Regions from separate parts of the Pseudoalteromonas sp. PS5 genome, predicted to be linked through region 1. Evidence: predicted binding sites of a transcription regulator. Region 1 holds the regulator's gene; the other holds the start of a gene.
What was found. The regulator FliA, encoded in region 1, starts transcription of late flagellar genes. The targets are predictions, from matches to a motif close to CTAAAGNTNNNNNNNNNNNNGCCGATA.
Positions count from the first base shown of each region.

Region 2: D9603_RS00310 (flagellin) is a predicted target of FliA. The motif match lies at 2,580-2,606, and genes of this name have one in related genera.

Region 1 is NZ_RCSQ01000016.1:16,689-24,554, reverse strand. Features, by position in the region: gene D9603_RS02195 (chemotaxis protein CheA) at 1-979, opposite strand, end outside; gene D9603_RS02190 (protein phosphatase CheZ) at 993-1,766, opposite strand; gene cheY (chemotaxis response regulator CheY) at 1,786-2,169, opposite strand; gene D9603_RS02180 (RNA polymerase sigma factor FliA) at 2,212-2,946, opposite strand; gene D9603_RS02175 (MinD/ParA family protein) at 2,949-3,809, opposite strand; gene flhF (flagellar biosynthesis protein FlhF) at 3,802-5,277, opposite strand; gene flhA (flagellar biosynthesis protein FlhA) at 5,297-7,399, opposite strand; gene flhB (flagellar biosynthesis protein FlhB) at 7,472-7,866, opposite strand, start outside.
Region 2 is NZ_RCSQ01000003.1:13,130-20,995, reverse strand. Features, by position in the region: gene fliD (flagellar filament capping protein FliD) at 1-1,005, opposite strand, end outside; gene D9603_RS00315 (flagellar protein FlaG) at 1,025-1,435, opposite strand; gene D9603_RS00310 (flagellin) at 1,517-2,479, opposite strand; gene D9603_RS00305 (flagellin) at 2,637-3,602, opposite strand; gene D9603_RS00300 (flagellin) at 4,509-5,471, opposite strand; gene flgL (flagellar hook-associated protein FlgL) at 5,787-7,022, opposite strand; gene D9603_RS00290 (flagellar basal body rod C-terminal domain-containing protein) at 7,025-7,866, opposite strand, start outside.

The DNA.
Region 1 (7,866 bases):
GTTTTGCTTCGGCTTTAGGAGCTGGTTTAGCCGCTGGCTTAGCCGTCGGTTTTGAAGCTGCTTTCGCTTCAGGCTGTTTGGGTGATGGCGTTGGAGCTTGCGTTACCGCTTCTTCAGTTGCTTTTGGCGCACTGCCTTTTCCATGTAACTCGTCTAATAAGGCTTCAAACTCATCATCTGTGATTTCCTCATCGTCTCCACCGTTGGCATTTGCTTGCTCACTGACTTGCGCTGGTGCTTGAGCTTCTTTAGGAACAGGGTCTTCACTGTTTGGTGCCCCGCCAAATTTGCCGACACCGTGTAACTCATCTAATAGATTGTCAAATTCGTCATCAGTAATGTCGCCATCATCACTGCTTGGTGGTGCACTTTCCGGGCTTTCTGTACTGGTCGGAGCGGGACCATTTCCTGAACCATGTAACTCATCAAGTAAATTTTCGAATTCTTCTTCAGTTATCTCATCAATACTAGAACTGGCGTCGCCGTCAGTATCGGCGTCAAATAAAACATCATCTGCACTAACTTCAGGTACTGGTTCAGTTTCTGCAACAGGTGCTGAAGCGACTTCTTCAACTACCTCGCCCTCAGATGCTGGTTGACTGAGTTTGTGAAGTGTTTCAAGCAACGCAGGATCAGCAGCTTCAGGCTCTTCACGATTTTGGATACAAGCAAACATCTCATTGATTGTATCCAAAGACTGTAAGATAACATCCATCAATTCGGAAGTTACTTTTCGTTGTCCCTGTCGTAACACATCGAATACGTTTTCCGCACCATGACAAGCGTCTACCAGCTCCGTCATGCCCAAGAATCCAGCTCCACCTTTAACAGTATGGAAGCCACGGAAAATCGCATTAAGAAGTTCTTTATCTTCAGGGTTGTTTTCTAGCTCAACAAGCTGCTCAGATAAAAGCTCTAATATTTCGCCTGCTTCAACAAGAAAGTCCTGCAAGATATCTTCATCGACTTCAAAGCTCATACACACTCTCCAACTAGAAGCCTAAACTAGATAGCAAGTCATCGACTTCGTCTTGACCAGAAACCACGTCGTCTCGTGATTCAGCGTCAATAATTGGACCTTCAGGCCCAGACAATTCATCACTGATAGTCTCTGTTGTTTTTATTTCATTTTCATTCGATTTAGTACCGGCCTGTGTTTCGTCTGCTGAACCAAACACAGTAAGGAGATGAATGAGACTATCTTCTACTTCTCGAACTAATTCAATGACACGGCGGATGACCTGACCAGTTAAGTCTTGATAATCTTGTGCCATGAGCACGTTTGTCATCAAACCTTGTAACTCGTCCGTACGTGTTTTCGAAGTCTGCATAAAGCTATCTAGGTCGTGGCACAGAGATTTGAATTCTCCGAGCTGAATATCTCTACTCATTAAACGATCCCAAGTTGGCTTTATTTGTGCTAGTTCGTCGGCAAGGTTTTGTGCCAACGGTAAGCTCTCTTCGACAGCGTCCATCGTTTTGTTTGCAGCGCTCTCCGTCATTTCCATGACGTAGTTGAGGCGCTGTTTAGCGTCAGGAATGGCCTCCGTTGTGAGGTCTGCAAGGCGAGTATCCAGTTCAAAGTTTTTCAATGACTCATGTAACTGACGAGTAAGCTTGCCAACCTCTGCAAATAACTCGGATTGCTCTTTGTTAGCAGCCTCTAAAATCAGCTGATCCGCTTTTTCTTGTTCACCTTGCTCTAATAGCTCTACAAGTTGTTTAGCTTGCTCGAGTGTAATTTGAGGCGCAGCGTTTACAGACATAGGCCATTTCCCCTTGCTGTTAGCCTAAGCGCTCAAATACTTTTTCAAGCTTGGTTTTAAGTGTACCTGCCGTAAATGGTTTCACGATATAACCATTAACCCCAGCCTGTGCTGCAGCAACGATCTGCTCTTTTTTTGCTTCCGCGGTTACCATAAGCACAGGAATATGTTTCAACTTTGCATCAGCTCGTATTGCTCGCAATAAATCGATCCCTTGCATTCCTGGCATATTCCAATCAGTTACTACAAAGTCAAACTCCTGATTTTGTAGCATCGGAAGTGCTGTACTACCATCATCAGCTTCTTGAACATTTGTAAAGCCTAAATCTCTTAATAGGTTTTTGATTATTCTTCTCATAGTAGAGAAATCATCAACCACGAGAATCTTCATGTTCTTATCCAAAACTTCCTCCAGTGAGGTTCGAACCCAACTATTTTATGTACTCTAATTTATCCAGTCATTGATTTTAGCTTTTAGCTTTATCATTGCCTGACCGTGAATTTGACTTACTCGAGATTCACTGACATCTAAAATGGCGCCAATCTCTTTTAAATTCATTTCATCGTTATAATAAAGCGACAAAACCATGGCATCTCTTTCTGGTAATGATTTTATCGCATTTACTAAAGACTCGTTAAAACGTTCATTTTTAACGTTATTAAACGGTTTGTCTAGCGCAAAATCGCTATTTGCAGGGGTAATCACATCTTCGTCTACCCCAAGATCCTCAATGCCTATTACTTTGCTTGCATTTACATCATGTAAAATATGATGGTACTCATCTAGAGATATATCAAGTTTTTCAGCGATTTCAGTGTCTTTTGGTTCTCGACCAAGGAGAGATTCGAGCTCAGATATAGTCTCTGCAACCATTCGGCTATTTTTGTGGACAGATCGGGGAGCCCAATCTCCACGACGAATTTCATCAAGCATCGCACCTCGAATACGTATGCCCGCGAAAGTTTCAAAACTGGCACCTTTACTGGCGTCAAAGTTTTTTGTTGCCTCAATTAACCCTATCATTCCTGATTGGATCAAATCATCAAGTTGCACGCTTGCCGGAAGTCGAGCGATTAGGTGACACGCCACTTTTTTGACAAGTGGAGCATGCCTTTCAACCACCTTATGAATATGGTCAGAAGTTTGATATCCCGCAGCTCTGTTGACCGGAGAAGCCATAATCACCCGTTTACAAGTTGTTCAATAAAAAATTCTAAATGACCAGAAGGCTGATGAGGAATTGGCCACTTAGCCGCTCTCGTAGCTAAGCCTTTAATAGCAACAGCTGCAGGAGAGCTTGGAAATAAATCAACGATAGCCCTTTGTCGACGTGATGACTTACGCATATTTTCATCAAACGGTACTGTCGCGACAAGCTCTAGAGCAACGTCAAGAAAACGATCGGTCACTTTTGATAGTTTAGCAAAAAGTTCCTGACCTTCACGCATGCTACGAACCATATTGGCCACTATTTTAAAGCGGTAAACTCCATGTTCTCGACTTAATACTTTAATTAATGCGTAGGCATCTGTAATGGATGTCGGTTCATCACACACTACCACGAGTACGTCTTGAGCGGCACGAGAAAAACTCAACACCATATCCGAAATTCCGGCTGCAGTGTCAACAATTAACACATCAAATTGTGTATTTAGTTCACTAAAAGCTCTTATTAACCCAGCATGCTCTGCTGGAGTGAGCTCAACCATATTCTGAGAACCTGACGTAGCTGGTACAATTTTTATACCTGCAGGCCCTTCAACTAGAATTTCATCTAGTTCACACTCTCCTGATAAGACATGTGATAAATTCTTTTCGACTCTTAGACCTAGCATCACATCACAGTTTGCCAAGCCTAAGTCCGCATCTAAAACAAGAACACGCTGTCCTTGCTGACCCATAGCAATAGCGGTATTGAGCGAAACATTGGTTTTCCCCACTCCCCCTTTGCCGCCGGTCACGGCTATGACTTTTACACCCTGGTTGCTACTTTGACTCATTCTACGCAGGCCACTTGCTTGATCTAAAACTGTGTTAATCATACATTCCTACTGACTCTGACGCTACAGGTACACGTCGAGAGTGCTGTGCTTTTATTCTTTTTAAATACAGTTGCTCAGCCTTTTTTACTAGCTTTTGAGCATTTGCTACACGAATGTCCTCTGGCACTCGCTGACCGTTGGTAAGATACCCTATTGGCAAGCGATTTTGAATCGCTATGCTAATAATCTCACCTAAACTTAGACTTTCATCAAGTTTTGTGAAAATACAGCCACTTAAATTTACTTTTTGGAAGTGTCTTACCGTTTCTTGCAACACGTTCATTTGTGATGTCGCACTTAACACTAAATAACTTCTAATATCAACTCTTGCGCTACGCATAAGTGTATTTAACTGTTCAGTTAAGCGCAAATCTCTTTGACTCATTCCTGCCGTGTCTATTAATACTAGACGCTTATTACGTAAATGATAAAGCACTTCTGCAAGTTCATTTGCATCTTTTACTTGCTTAACTGGACAGCCGATGATTCTACCATAGGTTGCTAGTTGCTCGTAAGCGCCAATTCTGTAGGTATCCGTTGTAATAAGTGCAACTTTATCTGCACCGTATTTTTGGGCGCCCAATGCTGCAAGTTTTGCCACTGTCGTTGTCTTACCTACACCAGTCGGGCCGACCATTGCAAAAACGCCACCTTGACGCAAAATATCATTGTTGGTGGTGTGCATCTGATTTATGACCATATTTAAGAGTGCGCTCCACGCCTCTTTTCTTGATACATCATCTGGAATGAAGCATGCCATTTGTTCAGCAACTTCTTTATCAATCCCCATCCCCTCCAGACGGTCTACAAGGCAAGCTCGTGTCGGATCGCGACGCGCCATTTCTTGTTTCATTAGCCCAGATACCTGATGCTCTAGCAGCTGGCGAATTGAGTTCATCTCTTCGCGCATTGCACTCATTTCATCTTTTTTGCTATGAACCTCTGTTAAATCATCACCAAAGCCATTATCGAGGTCATCAGATTCTCCCCACGGCTTCGATTGCTCTGTGGCTTCATCTTCAAAGTCAAAAGATTGACGATGAGTTTGTGGCGCTGACCTGTAAGTAGGCTTCGCCTCTGGTTGCATCTTGCGTTGGTTGCCTAGCATCTGTTCTGTATCAATGCCTGACTGCGAGAACATAGAGGCAAGCTCTGGTGAGCGAGGACGTGGAGCTTGACGCTCCAAAAGCGCCTCTAAGCTGTCAGCTACCTGAGCCTGCTTAGCTGGTTGTGCTTGACGAGGCTCTGGTCGCACAAAACGCGTTTGTGTTTCTTTTGGTGCACTAGCTCGGCCAGTTGTAGGTTGTTGCACCGGTGCAGCTGTGCGGTCATTATCAATTGCAGCAACAATTTCAACACCATCAGCTAGCTTTTTGTTAGACATAATGACAGCATCTGCGCCAAGCTCTTCTTTAACTTCATTTAAAGCCGTACGCATATCTTTTGCAAAGAAACGTTTAATTTTCATGTTACAGCCCCTTTATCCTCTATTGTCCTACCGAGCTTACTATCTTGATTTGTCTCTCTTCAGGCACTTCTTGATACGACATCACTCGTAAACCTGGGATAGTGTGTTTAACAAACCTAGACAATACACTTCTTAACATACCTGAGGTTAATAAGATGGACGGCTCACCTAGCATTTCTTGGTTATGATGTGCTTCTTTTAATGACTCTTGAAGCCTCTCTGCCAAGCCAGGTTCTATGCCTGCCCCCTCATCACCTGCGTTCTGAAGTGACTGATGCAACATCTGTTCCAACTCAGGTGCCAATGTTATGACAGGGATTTCATCGTCTCCTCCAACAGCATCTTGTACGATTAGTCTACGTAGGGAAATTCGCACTGCAGCGGTTAGTACATCAGGGTCTTGGCTGCGAGGGCCATACTCGACAAGTGTTTGCACAATTGAGCGCATATCGCGAATAGCAACGCCTTCATTAAGTAAATTTTGTAATACCTTAACCACCGTAGTCAAAGGCAAGATATCGGGTACAAGGCCTTCAACTAAACGAGGGTGACTTTTAGCTAGCATGTCTAAAAGGTTTTGTACTTCTTCATGGCCAAGTAACAATGAAGCATTATTTGTAAGCAGCTGACTGATATGAGTGGCAACTACAGTTGCTGCATCAACAACTGTATAACCAAGAGAATGCGCCTCGTCCTTCTGATCCGGCTTAATCCATACCGCATCCAATCCAAATGCTGGGTCTTTGGTTTCTATGCCCTTAATTGGGCCAAATACTTGCCCTGGATTAATCGCCAATTCGTCACCATGCTTTAACTCACCAGTTCCAGAGCCTACTCCCATTAGAGTAATATTATAAGCATTAGGGTCTAATTCTAGGTTATCGCGAATATGTACTGGTGGTACTAAAAAGCCCAATTCTTGCGAGAGCTTCTTACGAACTCCTTTGATCCTACTTAATAACTCACCACCTTGTGCCTGATCGACTAGTGGGATGAGGCGGTAACCAACTTCTAGACCTATTACATCGACAGGTTGAACATCGTCCCAGCCAAGCTCTTTTTGCTCTTGCTGCTGCCCACCTTTTGCCGAAGAGCCTTTCGCCGCTTGTTCTGCCTTTTCAATTTCGGCTTTTTTCTTCTGCTGGCTGGTGTAGTAAGCGATGTAACCCAACAAAGCCCCTAAACCCAAAAAAGCAACGTGAGGCATGCCTGGAACCAGACCCATCGTAATTAAAATACCAGAAGCAATCGATAGTGATTTTTCATTACCAAGCTGACTCTTAAACTGATCGCCCATGTTGTGCGATTCATTTTGACGAGTAACAACTATCGCGGTACCAATAGACAATAATAATGAAGGGATTTGTGCGACCAGTCCGTCCCCGATAGTTAGCATGGTATACACTTCCATCGCACGACCAAAGCTTAAGTCATGTTGGATCATGCCAACAAAAAGACCACCAATAATATTAATTGCTAAGATCACTATGCCAGCAATCGCATCACCTTTAACAAACTTACTGGCACCATCCATCGAGCCATAAAAGTCAGCTTCACGTGTCACTTCATCACGGCGAGTTCTTGCTTCGTCGGCAGAAATAAACCCTGCATTAAGGTCAGCATCAATCGCCATTTGTTTACCAGGCATTGCGTCAAGTGTAAAACGTGCGGATACTTCAGAAATACGGCCTGCACCTTTGGTAATAACGACAAAATTAATGATGATGAGAATAAGGAATACAACCAGACCAACGGCATAGTTACCACCAATAACCACACTACCAAATGCCTCAATTACTTTACCTGCGGCATCACCACCATTGTGCCCTTCAAGAAGTACCACTCGGGTACTTGCAACATTTAATGCTAAGCGCATTATTGTGGCTATCAATAGTACTGCTGGAAACATACCAAACTCTAATGGCTTCATGGTGTAAACCGTCACCAGGAGCACCACCAGCGCGAGTGCTATGTTAAAAGAAAATAAAATATCGAGTAAAAAAGGTGGTAAAGGTAAAATAACCATACCTAATGCAGCTAATACCAACAGAGGTGTCCCCACCCCCTTAGCGTATTCTTTTTTATCTCGATTGAGTTGCTGTAAAACTGCTTTAAATTCCATAACTTAACACATGCAAAAATTTGACACAGATAAATCAATGCAATATGTATTCCAGCTTGAAATCAAGATTAACTAGTGCTTAAGTTCATTAGGTATTGGTAGGTTTTTGCTTAAGGCAGTTGGCCGTTTGCCTTTGCCCTTTTGAAAACGGTTAAGTTGAAAAACGTAAGCTAGCACTTGAGCAACTGCTGTAAATAATTGCTCTGGAATTTGATCTCCGATCTCTGTTGTATGATAAAGAGAACGAGTCAACGCTGGAGATTCAACGATGGGTACATCTCGGCCAATTGCAATCTTTCTTATCTGCATCGCCAATTCATCAACCCCTTTTGCCAGAACAATAGGCGCTCCAGCCCGCTCAGTATCGTATTTTAGCGCGACAGAATAGTGAGTTGGGTTTGTTACTACAACATCTGCATCTGGCACATCCTGCATCATCCGCCGCTGCGACATTTCTCTTTGAGTAC
Region 2 (7,866 bases), on a different contig from region 1:
AACTAGTTCTGATGACAGCGTAGTAATTAACTGGTCGCTTAACGACCTCATAGAAGAGTCACCATTCAGGGGCTTTGATGCTCTAGTTTGCAGTCCTATCATACCTATAAGGTTATTGTAGTTTGCGATAAACTCATCAACCAACTTTGTCACTGATTCGCGGTCGTAGTCGATATTCAATTTTGCGGTTTCATAACCGTCAATATCATTGCCTTCACTCACTTCCAATGCCTTAATTGTCATATCTTGTACGGCATTCTTAAAAGTATTTGTTGAGCTAGTTACCTCTAACCCGTCTACAGTGATTACAGCATTTTGCGCGTCCTGAACCGAGGTCATACCAGCTGTACCACCTGCAAATGGAGATGTGCTGACAGCGTCTAGTTCAGCTGTATCAGACGTGATGGTCAAGTTATTTCCATCGCCTGTAACGTTTGACGTTAGCACTAACTTAGAACCGACACTTGTGTTTCCTGTATTAACAATATTAGCAGTCACACCGAAATTTGAGTCTGAGGAATTTATTGCATCTCGTAATTCTGCAAGCGTCATACCAGCCGCCACATCAAGAGTAAAAGCCTTGTCTGCACCCGCACCGAAGGTCAATGTTCCTCCCGATGCACTTACCACAGCGTCTGTAGAATCAAAAGAAGCGTCGGCAGACACAACTCGGCTGCCTTCAGCAAGTTGCTTGACTGCGACTTTAAAGTTACCTGTAGAAATATCAGAGGTAGGCGTTACGCTTATAATATCTCCCGCAGTTGGCTGTCTTATATTAGCGACTCGTTTACCAAAGTTTTTTGAGTCTGCTAACTTTTCCATCGTATCTTGGAGCTTTGAAACCGCACCTTTCACTTCACCAATAGAGGAAAGTTCTACAGTCAACGACTCCTTTTTCTTGGTAAACGCCTGCATTTTAGGAACATTTTCGGCATCTATCGATGCTTTGATAATGCTTTCAAGGTTAAGCCCTGAACCTACACCAGCTGAAGTAATTAATGGCATAACTCCCCCTTAAGATAATTCATGCTGTTTCATCGAACAGCAAACCTCTACTAGATACTTTATCGGCAAACTCTTCCAATGCTTTAGCCACTTCCCTAAACTCCTCTGATGGTATCTCGCGGATCACTTTATTGCTCTCTGAATCTATTACCTTGACAATCGGCGGATCGCCCTCTTCATCAAACTCAAATTGTAAATTCGTCGATGTGACGGGAATAAACTGATTTACTTTTTCAAGATTTTGCTTTACTTCAGCAACCAGGTTACCTTTGCTTTGCTCGTCTTCACGAGCTTTGTGCGTGTCTCGCCCTGTTTCTAGTTGCTCTACTGCTCTTGTCGTCTCAGCTCCACGTTCATCTTTTGACAATTCGTCAGGCTTTTGCTGCAAAACATTTGGCCCCGAATGTGTTGAAACTTGTATTTCTTTCACAACACACCTCCGAAATAAACCTAGTTTACAGTATACGTCAAGTTCGTGAATTATTCACAAACTTGACGCTACTGTTGTTCATTAACCTAACAACGATAACGCCACTTGTGGACGCTGGTTCGCCTGGCTAAGAATTGAACTACTTGCTTGCTGGAGAATCTGCATTTTTGTTAAATTTGCAGTTTCCTGTGCAAAGTCAGTATCTTGAATACGAGATCGCGCAGCCGTCAAATTCTCGGCAACGTTTGATTGATTTCGTATCGTAGACTGGAAACGGTTTTGCACCGCACCTAGCTCAGCACGCTTCTTGTCAACTACTGCGATTAACGCATCCATACCAGCCATAACTGCTTGCGCATTTGCTTGTGTAGATACCGAAATACCACTGGCAGTAAATACACCAGAAAAGCTAGTTGCATCTGCTGAAGCACCTACTGAGGTACTAATGCTTCCCGCTGTCGCACTTAAAGAAGCACCGGTTACGCCACTAGCAATACCAGCTATACCCGACAAAGTAAACCCGCCATTAGCAACCAAGCTATTTGTAGTAGCACCCACATTTTGCATACTAAAACTGATCGTTTGCACGGCATCAGCACCAACTTGGAAGTTTGCATCATAGCTACCGTCAAGCAAGTTTTGACCACCAAATGTGGTATCTGCAGCAACCCTATTCACTTCTTTAGATAGCGACTGGATCTCTTCTTGTATTGCTAAGCGGTCTTCATCAGTATTAGAGCCGTTAGAAGCCTGCTGTGCCAATGTGCGAATACGCTGAAACATTTGTGTTGTTTCATCTAGCGCACCTTCGGCTGTTTGTGCTAATGATATACCATCATTTGCATTTCGAATGCCCTGATTCAGACCATTGATTTGACCTGTGAGACGATTAGATATCTGCATACCAGCAGCATCATCTTTCGCACTATTTATACGAAAACCTGAAGATAGTCTTTTAAAGGACGTATCAAGTGAATTCGCAGAGTTCATTAACTGACGCTGCGCATTTAATGAGCTAACGTTAGTATTTACATATAAAGCCATAATAGCCTCCGCTTTATCAATTTTAATCAAAGCGTCGGGATACCCCTACCCTTCAGCTTCGACGAGTTAGAGTCCTAAAGTTATAGTTCTCTAACTCTGCTATCGACTGACAAAGAAAAAGCTTTAGCTTTTTTTTAAATAATTTGATTATTCAGTTTTAACCTTGAAGTAAGCTCAATGCTGCTTGCGGTCTTTGGTTAGCCTGGCCGAGTATGGTCTGACTTGCCTGTTGTAGGATCTGGTTCTTTGTCAGCTTGGCCGTTTCTAAAGCAAAATCGGCATCTTTAATTCGAGATTTTGCAGCTGATAAGTTCTCAGATATATTCGCTTGGTTTCGAATTGTAGATTGGAAGCGGTTTTGAACTGCACCTAATTCGGCACGTTTTTTATCCACTACTGCAATTAACGCATCCATACCAGCCATTACCGCTTGAGCATTGGCTTGAGTTGATACAGATATACCAGATGCTGTATAAACTGCAGCGAAGCTTGTCGCATCAGCCGAGACTCCAACAGATGTACTAATGGAGCCTGCAACAGCGCTAAGAGAGGCGCCACTTACACCACTTGCGATACCAGCAATACCTGACAAAGTAAAGCCGCCATTTGACACCATACTATTAGACGTTGCCCCAACAAACTGCATACTAAAGCCTATTGTCTGAACGGCATCAGCGCCAACTTGGAAGTTAGCCGCGTATGTGCCATCAAGCAAGTTTTGACCACCAAACGTGGTGTCGGAGGCAACACGGTTGACTTCTTTGGCTAGCTGCTGGATTTCTTCTTGGATCGCTAACCTGTCTTCATCAGTGTTAGAGCCGTTAGCTGCTTGCTGTGAAAGCGTTCTGATCCGCTGAAACATCGACGTAATTTCATCCATCGCCCCTTCTGCAGTCTGTGCCAAAGAAATACCATCATTAGCATTTCGGTTTCCTTGATTCAGACCCATAATTTGTGATTGAAGACGGTCGGAAATTTGTAGACCAGCCGCATCATCTGCCGCACTATTGATGCGCATACCTGATGATAAACGTTTAAAAGAAGTATCTAGTTCATTGCCAGAATTAGTTAGTTGTCTTTGTGCGTTAATAGCACTGACATTAGTATTTACATATAAAGCCATAACTCACTCTCTTTTTGTCAAATCAATTATCTAATTGATAGATAGTTAAATGACAAAGCGGCACTTATGCATCGGGTGTTCAACCAACTAAGGCAACCAATTGCCACTTTGACGCCAAAATTAACTCTGACAAGATATAAGCAATATGCAGGCCAACAATAAAATACGTATTCTAAATAGTGAAGTCGATAGGAATTATCTAACCTGAGGTTTAGATAAGGAGTCTTCCAACTCATTGCTGCTAAAGCATAACTTAGTTTTTCCTTGTCTAGCCAGAGAGTTTTATGGAAAACACCGCTTCCGCGTCCTGCTCTCGTTAAGGTGTTTGCATCCTACGCATTAATAGCTGGCCATTAGAAGTGAATTTAACGCAGCCAGCGCGAAAATCAGCAATAAAAATCACTATTTATCAAAAAGTTAGACTCCCTAGTTGAGCAATAGCATAAGTTGAGAGAGTGAGCGAGTTGAAGTAGGAAAGTAGTTGTAGCAACTTCTATTGCGTTGCTGTACTGCCAAACAACCTAGATCAATACAGGAGTTTCAACTGCGAAATATCAGAAGATTAGCAGTAATAATATTTTTCTTTAATTCTGCTATGACCAATCGCAAAGAGTAATTTACAACAGTAGCATAAGAAGGCGTTACTAGTGATGACTCAGTTCTCAGGGGCTCCCCAACTTGCGTCAATAAACTATCTATATAAAAAAGAGGCCCAAGAGCCTCTTTTGTTTTAATTTTGAGAGTGAGTGTCATTTTTCCAGCACAAAGTTGGCATACTATGTGCTTTACTTAACGTGTTCATTGTTTAAATGAACGCAGTTGGATTTTAAGCTCCTCCGCTTTATCATCCAATTCGGTGTCTAGGCAAATACCCCATTCGGCCTAGGCACCTTTACCTTCCTATGCTTATCCTAGTAGACTCAAAGCAGCCTGAGGACGCTGGTTAGCCTGACTCAAGATTGTTTGGCTAGCCTGTTGAAGGATCTGCATTTTCGTTAAGTTTGCCGTTTCTTGCGCAAAGTCTGTATCTTTGATACGTGATTTAGCAGCAGATAAGTTTTCAGCAATATTCGACTGGTTACGAATTGTTGACTGGAATCGGTTCTGTACCGCACCAAGCTCAGCACGTTTCTTATCAACTACTGCAATCAAAGCATCCATACCGGCCATTACTGCTTGCGCATTAGCTTGTGTCGATACTGAAATACCTGATGCAGTGAAAACACCAGAGAAACTTGTTGCATCCGCTGAAACCCCAACAGAAGTACTGATCGTTCCGGCAGTTGCACTCAACGAAGCTCCGGTTACACCACTTGCAATACCTGCGATACCTGAAAGCGTAAAGCCGCCATTTGCCACTAAGCTGTTCGTAGTCGCGCCTACAGTTTGCATACTGAAGCTGATTGTTTGAACAGCATCGGCACCTACTTGGAAGTTAGCAGCATATGAGCCGTCAAGTAGGTTTTGACCACCAAACGTTGTATCTGCTGCAACACGGTTTACTTCTTTTGATAGAGATTGGATCTCTTCTTGAATCGCCAATCTATCTTCGTCAGTATTAGAGCCGTTTGCTGCTTGTTGTGCTAGCGTACGGATACGCTGGAACATTGAGGTAACTTCGTCCATTGCACCTTCTGCAGTTTGTGCTAGAGAGATGCCGTCGTTTGCGTTACGATTACCTTGGTTTAGACCGTTAATTTGTGATGTTAAACGGTCTGAAATTTGTAGACCTGCCGCATCGTCAGCTGCGCTGTTAATACGAAAGCCTGAAGATAGACGCTTGAATGATGTATCTAGTGAGTTACCAGAATTCATTAATTGTCTTTGTGCGTTCAATGAACTTACGTTAGTATTTACATAAAGTGCCATGATGGTTCTCCCACTTTAAATCGAGTCTTTCACTCTCAAACTTAGATTCTTTTCCAACCTTTGAATGTTTTTCACTCTCCGGCTTGGTTAATTAAGTTATCGGTCGGCAAAATATTTCCTTTAGTGTTTTTTTTAAAAAAATTTATCATCATGATTAGTATAGATTTTTATCTTGAAACCAAACTATTTGACAAAGTTTTGACGGCAAGACATTACCAGCCTTAAATAATTACTAACTATATATAATTCAAACTGTTGGGTGAGAAAGGTAAAGTTTTAGTAGTTGTAGGGGAAGCAGCCTGTAAAGGCTGCGTTTTAACGAATGTAGTCCAGTAAAGAAAGGTTAGTTAAACGACCAAATGTAGCTTGAGAGGCCTGCAAGGCGGTTTCATGCTTAGTAAGCTCAGAAATCGCAGAGTAAAAGTCAACTTCCATCAGCGCTGCTTTATTAGCTTTGTTATCCACATCAAGATCGGAGTTAGCTTGTTTGACTAGTTTTGCAGCATTAAGTCTACCACCAAGTCCTGCTTGAGCCTGTGATACCTTTATCTTTGCGTTATCCAAACCCGTAATGCCATCTGCAAGTACTTGTTTGTAATCTTCACCCGTAATGCTTGGATCTCGTAAAGAGGTGATCATAGATTCCAACGTGTTAAGAATATTTTCTTTCTGGGGCTTTTCTAAATCAAAGCTGATTTGCCCAGGCGCTGCACCATCATATTTAAATTCCATCCCTGCTACTTTTACCGCATTACCTTCAAAGGTACCAGTCGAGATAACCGTACCGCCTTGCTCCAACTGATAGGTGTTTGGTGTGCCTGCAGCTATGACTAAATCAAAAGTATTCGCTCCTGCAGGAGCGGCAGGGTCTGCGTTGTAGTTTGCTTTGTGAAATTTATCAAATACTGCTTGCTCATCAACATAGACAGATGCCGAGGTCACCCCGCCAGATACAACCCCTGTATTTGAGGTGATATTGAGGCGTTTGTCTGCACTCTCAAAAACGTCAAAGCCGTTGTCACTTGAACGAACTTCAACACTTTCTGCTATTTTTATTTTATGTTGACCTTGGTCGCCGTTGTAAACATACTCTCCGCTCGCTGAATCGAAGCTATAAGTTTGCGTATTGTCTTGATAGCCAGAAAATATAAATTTTCCATCTTCACTTTTGGAGTTCATCAAATCCAAAATCGTGTCTTGGATTGATTCTAACTCGTCAGCAATTGATGCACGGTCAACATCCGACAGGCCACCATTACCCGCCTGAATGGATTTTGCATACGCACTATCTATCGCTGTTTTAATATTTTCCAAAACCGACTCTTGGGTATCCAACCGCGATGACAACATCGTTAAATTTTTTGTGTACTGATCGTTTGCTTGAATTCTATCGTCAAACAACATTGCTCTGGCGGTCGCGGAAGCGTCATCTGACGCACTCAATACCCGCTTTTGAGTATTAAGCTGTTGTGTGGCTTTATTAACATCTTGCTGATTACGCAAAATAGAATTGAGATTTGAATTAAAAATTTGATTTTGAGATAAACGCATAATTACCTCGCGGCACTTAATAAGGTATCAAATACAGTTCTAGCTGCAGATATCACCTGCGCTGATGCTGAATATGATTGTTGAAAACGTAATAGGTTTGCAGCTTCTTCATCCAAGTTTACGCCAGATAAAGATTCAAACCAGGCACTGGATTGGCTAGCAAGCGCCTCAAATGCTGCACTATTTGTTTTTGCCTGGTTGGTGATAACACCAACACCCGTCACAATATCGGCATACGCCTCGTTAAACGTTTTATGACTTTCGGTGCTGCCGGTAGACTCCACATTCTGTCTCACTAAATCTGACGACTTCAGGCCATCTAACGCAGCACCATTACGGTTATCATCAAAACCACCTGTATTAAAACTAATCTTGAAGCTGTCACCTGTATTCGGCGTTCCTTCAATGTCGAATGTGAATCCAAGATTATTAAACGGTGCAGGAGCTGCGCCAACTGTCGATAGGATATCTTTACCATTAGCAGGCGCGGTAAAGGTGTGATTCACCCCCGACGCACTAGTCAATGTGTACTCATCAGCATTTGCCGTTTTAGTTAACGTATACGGGCCATCATTTAATGTTGGCGGCGTAGTGGCCGTAAATGCACTTGTTGTTGGGTCGGTATCCGTTACCGTACCCGCTGAAATTGTCGCCGTTCCGTTATTATCAGCAGATTTTTCAGTACGAATAGGCGATGCCAGTGCCAGCGCTTCAGGCCTTTGTGTCGCTAGTTCTAGACTTGTAGCCGCTTGTTGATTTAGTTTTACTAGAAATTTATCTCCGGTTGCCCCAGCACCGGTGACATTCATTTGCAAACCAAAATAATCCCCAGTACCCGTTATAA